One region of the Cohnella abietis genome, then DNA from elsewhere that is predicted to be linked to it. Evidence: riboswitches for the same ligand, from Rfam matches in the RefSeq annotation. Region 1 holds a riboswitch; the other holds the start of a gene.

Region 1 (3,857 bases):
ACAACCTCGTCTCCATCCTCTAACAGGAATGTGCCTACTCCCTCACCCGGAATGACCCACGAGCCGTCTCGTACTACAGCGAACAACCAGCCATCGTAGCCGCCGTATTTTTTGGCAGTAATGCCACCAATGGATTCAATATATTTACCGTATTTGGAATCTACAACCTCGTACTTAACACCGTTAGCCTTTAGAAGCTGTTCTATCGCTTCCAATGCTGTTCCGCCTTGAGCATACCCGGAAGCTAATACCCCAGCATCCCCTTCAATACGTACGAGTGCTTTTTTGAAATAGGAAGCGACTTGAATATTGGATGTCCATGATAAGTAAGTAGGTACAGCGTCACTGCGATAGCCGTCTACAGTCAAGCTGTAGGATCCAGCCTTCGGTGCCTTCAGCTCTGCTTTGCCATCCTTATCCGTTGTAACTGTTTGTCCGCCTACTTTAACCTGAGCACCCTCAGCGGCACTGACGATCAACTTGCCAGAGTCCCAATCAAAGGTTTCCTTCTCCACCTTCACGATGGCAGGTTGTCCCTCACGGAGAGCTGCTGGCTCGAGCTTCACGGAGTGGATAAGCGCCGTTTCCATGCTGCCATAGTAAACAGAAAGCTCATCACCTGCTTGAAGAGCGAAGGAGCTCATGCCTTCCCCAATTGTCACCCATGCGCCATCGCGTTTGACCGCGTACAGCCAGCCGTCATATACGCCAAATTTATCATTTTCCAAGTCCGCTACCGAAATTAGAAGAGGTCCGTACTTCGGATCACGTTCTACAGCATAAGTAACATTGGAGCCATTAAGCACATTGACTAATGCTTCTAGTGCCGTCTTACCTGTTACAGAACCCGTTGCAAGGATACCTGATATACCGTTAACGGTAACATTTGTTTTCGTTGCTGAATTGACTCCCGAATACAGGCTTGGAAGTCCATCCATCCAACGCTCAACTGCTGTTAATCCAAGCAACGCGTTGAACGTCGCCATAGCATCGGCTTTACCTGCTGCTACGTGCGAGAACTGACCATCCTTCAAGCGATATTCTAACAGTCTTGCAAGAGTTGATTTGCCGTTCTTCACGAACCTCGAATCATCTACAGGATTAATCCCAAGAGAAGTAAGGGCAATAAGCACCTGCGCAGAGCTTTCACTGGATTCCGTTGGATTGCCGAAACCACCTGTATCCCGCTGAGCATTCGATAACCAAACAATAGCTTCATCTATAGTACCAGTAACATCTTTATTATCCTTATAAGGAGCAAGAGCAGTCAGTACCATTCCTGTAATATCAACATCGCTCTTACCTGTGCCAAGAGACCAGCCGCCATCGGTGTTACGATGATCGACCAACCATTTAATTAGATTATCTCTTGACCAAGTGTCTTTCGCTCCTGGCTGATAGCCTGCTGCATCTAGCGCGAGAAGAGCAAAAGCTGGCGCATTAATGCCCTGTGCTGTCAGCTTCTCGAAGTTAGCGATCTTGCTAAGTAAGTTAACCTTACCCGCTCCTACCTTGCTAGCATCGCCTCCATTAGCATTAATAGCCAATGCAACGCGTGCGTAGTCCGTTACTAACCGAAGCTTGCCACTATCTACGCTTTTATTTGCCTCAGGTAAATAACGGCTGGATACATCCTTTCCTGAACGAGCAAGACCGAAAGCATCCCAGTCACCAATCGGATTTGATTTGCTCAGAAGGGTCTGTAAGGAAGTAACCGCTTGACCCACTTGCTCTCTAGTAGGAGCAGAAGCTACTACAGCTGTCTCTTTCGTTGTTGTTTCAGCTGCTGCATCCGCAGCCTGTGCTTGATTCGCCCATGTACCTAATGATAATTGCAGCAACAATACCAATGCCAAGCCGCTACGCAGCCATGCCTTCCAGCTTGCTCTTGAACCTGATTTCGCTTCCCCGTACATCATTCCACACTCCTCTTCGAATGTCTCCGCCTTGCAGCGAAGGTTAACCTACTCTTACCTGAATACGCGCAACAAAAAAACATCTCCCCCACTGGAAAGATGTCTGCGTGATGGCTCCAGAGCTCACGCGCGCACTTGCGCGATGGCCATTCGCCCGATAACGGGAAAGAATGAGCCTTATACTCTGCCGCGGTACTCTAGTAGCCCAATAGCTCAAGATAGTCCCGCAATATGCCGCCACACCTCCCCTATTCCTCGTAGGATAATCGGGTGCTTGTCAAAACAGGTAGGTTTCCTGGCTCATGGATCTTCACTCCTCGGGCCTTCCCGCAAAGGTCCTTCGACCTTTCAGTGGCTTTTCCGATTGGCTCCCCATTGACAGTGGCGGGACCGCGCCGGAGTTATACCGGACTTCCCTATTAAGCTCTTGCGAGCACCTGTTTTCCGCCTTATTCACTTGTGTAGCCATCTTAACATGCAGGCTAGGGGCTGTCTATTGGATAAGCTTGTTATGAATTTGTGAAAAACACCAATATCCTCTAAAGCTTTGGCAAGCAGATGTCGATAAACCTATTATCGTGTCGGTTGTGAGAGTAAACTCCTAATCCGTACATAACAATCTTCCATATGCCGGGGTGTACGATGAAAAATTCAACTATTATTGGTTTGTTTCTAGGTTTTTTCTCTCTGATATTCGGAATGATTCTTAAAAAAGCACCACTCGCAAGCTTGGTCACCAATCCGGCTGCTTATGTCATCATCCTCGTCGGAACGGTTGCATCCGTCATGGTCGCTTTTCCTATGTCGGAGCTTGCTAAGGTTCCCAAGCTATTTAAGCTAATATTTGCAGAGCCAAAGCTACTCCCACGACAACAACTGATTAGCATGTTCATGGAATGGGCAACGATTACCCGCCGTGAGGGCTTGCTCGCACTCGAAGCCCGTGTAGACGAAATCGAAGATAACTTCCTTAAAAGCGGCATGCGCATGATTATTGACGGCAATGATCAAGATTTCGTACGGGATGTTCTACTAGAAGATATCTCAGCAACAGAAGAGCGCCATCGTGGCGGAGCACTCATCTTCTCCCAAGCAGGGATGTATGCACCGACACTCGGGGTACTAGGAGCGGTTATCGGACTTATCGCAGCCCTAGGAAATCTAGCCGAGATGGAGAAGCTCGCCCATGCTGTAGCCGCAGCTTTTATCGCAACCCTGCTCGGGATATTTACCGGTTACGTTATGTGGCATCCTATTGCCAACAAGCTTAAGCGTCTCTCCAAGCGTGAGGTTGATCTTAAGCTCATGATGGTTGAAGGTCTGCTCTCTATCCAATCAGGCGTATCAACTATTGCAATTCAACAAAAACTTCTAGTGTTCCTCACACCGACGGAGCGGTTGGCGTTCGCTGAGAAGGAGGATTCGCAACGTGAGCAAAAAACGGCATGAACCACATGAGGAGCATATTGACGAATCCTGGCTCCTCCCCTATTCCGATCTCATGACGTTGCTATTAGCCTTGTTTATTGTTCTTTTCGCCGCTAGCTCGGTTAATACGGCTAAATTACAGGAAATGAGCCAAGCCTTCAAATCTGCCTTTAGTACGGGAATCGGTATTCTTGATAATGGCGGACTTACACAAGATAATAAGCTTAAGAAAAATTCTAACCAGACTCTCCCTCGCAGAGATGAAGGACGGAAAGACAAGTCCCGGGAAACTCTTAAGCAAGAGGAGCAACAGAACCTAGAAGAGCTTAAGCAGCAGCTAGATAAGTATATTAAGAAAAACGGACTTTCCTCCGCACTGGATACACAATTGAATAATTCACAGCTTCTTATTACGATTAGGGATAATGCCTTATTCCCATCTGGTAGCGCCAATATTAAACAGGATTCGCAGAAGCTAGCCTCTGCAATCGGTCAGATGCTGCAGCAGTATCC
Region 2 (3,857 bases), 1.7 Mb from region 1:
TTGCTCAAGACGCAAAGGATTATAAGCTGTTATCCGAAGCGGAACGCAAAAGCTACGACCGTATCATCAGTTTCCTTATTTTTCTTGATTCGCTTCAAACAGCGAACTTACCAAACGTAAATGAGTATGTCACCGCTCCTGAAGTAAATCTATGCCTTACGGTTCAGACCTTTCAGGAGGCCGTTCATAGTCAGAGCTACAGCTATATTCTAGATAGCGTCTGCTCAGCGGAAGCGCGTGATGAAATTTATAATCTATGGCGTAATGATGAGAGGCTACTAGCTCGTAATAGGTTCATTACCGATCTATATGAGAATTTCATTGCCGACTCCTCCCACCGCAATCTGCTCAAAACCATTATGGCCAACTACATTCTAGAAGGCATTTATTTCTATAGCGGCTTTAGCTTCTTCTACGCTTTAGGCCGACAAGGCAAGATGCTCGGAACCGTGTCAGAAATCAAATACATCCAGCGCGATGAATTGACACACTTGGCGTTGTTCCAAAATATTTTCCGGGAAATCCGTAAGGAAAATCCAGAATTGTTCACTGCCGAGTTCATTGAGGAACTGCGTCAAATGATGAAAACAGCTGTAGAAACAGAAATCTCTTGGGGCCAATCCATTACGAACAACGAAATCCCCGGTCTAACAGCTGATATCATTGATAGCTACATCAAATATTTGTCCAATGAGCGTCTTAAAATGCTTGGTTTAGAAATTCTATATCCGGAAATTACGGAGCATCCTATGCGTTGGGTAGAGAGCTTTAGTAATATGAATGGTATGAAAACAGATTTCTTCGAGCAAAAGGTTACGAACTACAGTAAATCATCCAACTTAAATTGGGGCGACCTGTAGAACAAAAGATTACCAACCCTCCGAGCGTTTATTCTTTAGCTCTGAGGGTTTTTTAATAATTTGAATTTTTATTCACAAAAATGTATAGATATTAGACGAAAAATCCTGTATAGTTAATGTAACAACCTCATACGTAGAAACAACGGCGTCGCAGTTTGCTTAGTAGCAATAGCTCAAGCAAGCGGTGTGCGACTTAATAGGGAAGTCGGTGCAATTCCGACGCGGTCCCGCCACTGTATCGAATGATTAGCTAATCATTCGTAGCCAGAGATACCTGCCATTGTTTTGGAAAGCCAAGGAACCTACGGTAGATAGGGATGATCCGGCGCATGTAATGCATTATGCACAAGCATGTTTGCCTTTTTTATCTATCCATAAAAAAGGGGAAACATGCTTTTTTGATTATTCAGATCCAAAGTTACACCATGTTCGTTCTGAATAACCTGCGACATAAACGTTCATCCTCCATCCCCCGGGCGGCGAGAGCCGCTTATTCTAAGCGTTTGGCAAAAAGGTTGAAAAAAATTGAAGGATGTGGACACTGCAATGGCAATAATCTCGACAGCAGGTGTAGGCTACCCACGTATCGGCGAAAACCGTGAATGGAAAAAGCTACTTGAGGAATTCTGGGGCGGTAAGCGTGACGAAGAAAGCTTTCAAAAAGAAATTCGGGAATTACGTATCCGTAGATTACTCAGACAGAAAAAATCTGGCGTTGCATGGGTACCATCCGGTGATTTCACATTGTACGATTCCGTACTCGACCACGTTGCTGCCTTTGATTTAATTCCTGACAGATTCCGTCATTTGGGTGCCAACGATTCATTGGCTGTTTATTTTGCAATGGCTCGTGGCATCGAGGGTGCACCAGCATGCGAAATGACAAAATGGTTTGATACAAACTATCATTACCTTGTGCCTGAGCTTGCTGGACAACCAAAGCCAAAGCTTGTATTCAATCCTTGGTTGGATGCTTTTACAGAAGCAAAACGCGAAGCTGGATTACTCACTCGTCCCGTACTTATCGGGCCTTACACTTTAGTTCGATTGGCTAAAGGCGTGTCTTCCGAGAATTTTGCGGAGCTCGTTCGTTCGTTTATCCCTGCTTACAATACTGTGCTTGAGGAATTGGCTAAAGCAGGAGCTGGCTGGGTTCAGATTGATGAGCCTTCGCTCGTTACCGATGTTCCTGAAGAGCATTTGGCGTTGCTCACTGAGATCTACGGCGCTCTGAAATCCTCTAATCCAAAGCTGCTTATTCACCTGCAAACGTATTTTGGAGCGGTTGAGCATCCTGAAGCTGTCTTCTCCCTTCCAGTCGATGGAATTGGACTAGACTTTGTTCGGGGCAAAATTGATAACTTAGATGCTATCAAGAAATTCGGTTGGACTAAAGGCAAGAAGCTCGGAGCCGGCGTTGTTAACGGACGCAGCATCTGGCGCGTTGATCCAGATCAAGCTCTCGGCCTGCTTGAAGAATTAGCTTCTCTTATTCCAGCAGAACAGCTGATCATTCAGCCTTCATCCAGCTTGCTACACTCCCCAGTATCGGTGAATGTAGAAGTTAGCGGCGATGCAGTTGTACGTGGTGCTTTGGCATTCGCTGACCAGAAGCTGGAAGAAGTTGTAGCACTAAGCGAAGCGTTGGAAGCTCGCTTGAATGGTGGAGCAGCTACAGCATTGCCTGCTCGCCTAGAAGAAAACCGTATCGCATTAGCAGCGCTTCGTAGTCATCCTGCTCGTCATCGTGCAGCAGCTCAAGGCTCAAGCGAAGAAAGCATCGCTGAACGCTCTCCTTTCGCGGAACGTCATGCATTGCAGCTTTCACGTTTCAAGCTTCCTCTTCTCCCTACAACGACGATTGGAAGTCTTCCACAAACAGCGGACATTCGTAAAGCACGGCTGGAATGGCGTCGCGGCAAGCTGAGCGATGATGCTTACCGTCAATTGCTCCAAGAACGTACCGAGCTGTGGATACGTCGTCAAGAGGAATACGGTATTGATGTCCTTGTTCATGGTGAGTTTGAGCGTACGGACATGGTTGAGCATTTTGCCCACTTGCTGGATGGCTATCACTTCACGACTAACGGCTGGGTTCAATCCTACGGCTCACGTTGCGTTAAGCCTCCTGTTATTTACGGAGACGTTATGGACCGCGGTGCAATGACTCTCGAAGACACACTGTACGCTCAATCCTTAACTGATCGCCCAGTTAAAGGTATGCTTACTGGTCCAATTACTATGCTTGCATGGTCATTCTACCGCGACGATATTTCCCCTAAGGAAATCGCAGATCAAATCGCTCGCGCGCTTGATGCGGAAGTATTGCGTTTAGAGGCTGCTGGCATTGGTATGATCCAGGTTGATGAGCCTGCACTTCGTGAAATTGCACCTCTTAAGCACCGGGAATGGCCAGAGTACTTAGAGTGGTCGGTTAACGCCTTCCGCCGTAGTGTTGCAGGTGTTCGTGACGAAACTCAAATTCATACGCACATGTGCTATTGCGACTACCATGAGATCATTGGTGCTGTAGAAGCAATGGATGCTGACGTTATCTCTCTTGAAACTTCAAGAAGCCATGGCTCCTTAATCCATGCTCTTGAGCATCAACCGTATGCTAACGGTATTGGTCTTGGGGTTTACGACATTCACAGCCCTGTTGTACCAGAAACAGAAACAATGCTTGCTGTTATCCGCGATTCTCTCGCAGTAGTACCGGCTGACCGCTTGTGGGTTAACCCTGACTGCGGTCTGAAAACTCGCGGTGAGCCAGAAACAATCGAAGCTCTGAAACGTATGGCTGAAGCCGCGGTTCTAGCTCGTGCGGAGCTAGCGAACGCTTAAGCTTTATTATGTGAAAAGGCAGAATCCAACTATGCTTGCGTAGTTGGATTCTGCCTTTTTGCTATGTCGTTGTTGCGGCTGGAGCGGCGGCTCGTATGGAGTGATGGCTGTAAGCCGCTTTGCTCAGAATCCGAGTCTCGGCGAGCTTTAAGC

The links. Region 1 has a riboswitch for cobalamin ahead of KCTCHS21_RS00960 (S-layer homology domain-containing protein). Riboswitches for the same ligand answer to the same signal wherever they lie in the genome.
Region 2: it holds a riboswitch for cobalamin, as region 1 does, so the genes downstream of both, metE (5-methyltetrahydropteroyltriglutamate--homocysteine S-methyltransferase) here and KCTCHS21_RS00960 (S-layer homology domain-containing protein) in region 1, are expected to answer to the same signal.

Annotation. Positions count from the first base shown of each region.
Region 1 is NZ_AP019400.1:208,748-212,604, reverse strand. It holds gene KCTCHS21_RS00960 (S-layer homology domain-containing protein) at 1-1,919, opposite strand, end outside; cobalamin riboswitch at 2,185-2,372, opposite strand; gene motA (flagellar motor stator protein MotA) at 2,559-3,365, shown strand; gene motB (flagellar motor protein MotB) at 3,346-3,857, shown strand, end outside.
Region 2 is NZ_AP019400.1:1,890,247-1,894,103, reverse strand. It holds gene KCTCHS21_RS07795 (ribonucleotide-diphosphate reductase subunit beta) at 1-860, shown strand, start outside; cobalamin riboswitch at 1,026-1,156, shown strand; gene metE (5-methyltetrahydropteroyltriglutamate--homocysteine S-methyltransferase) at 1,395-3,704, shown strand.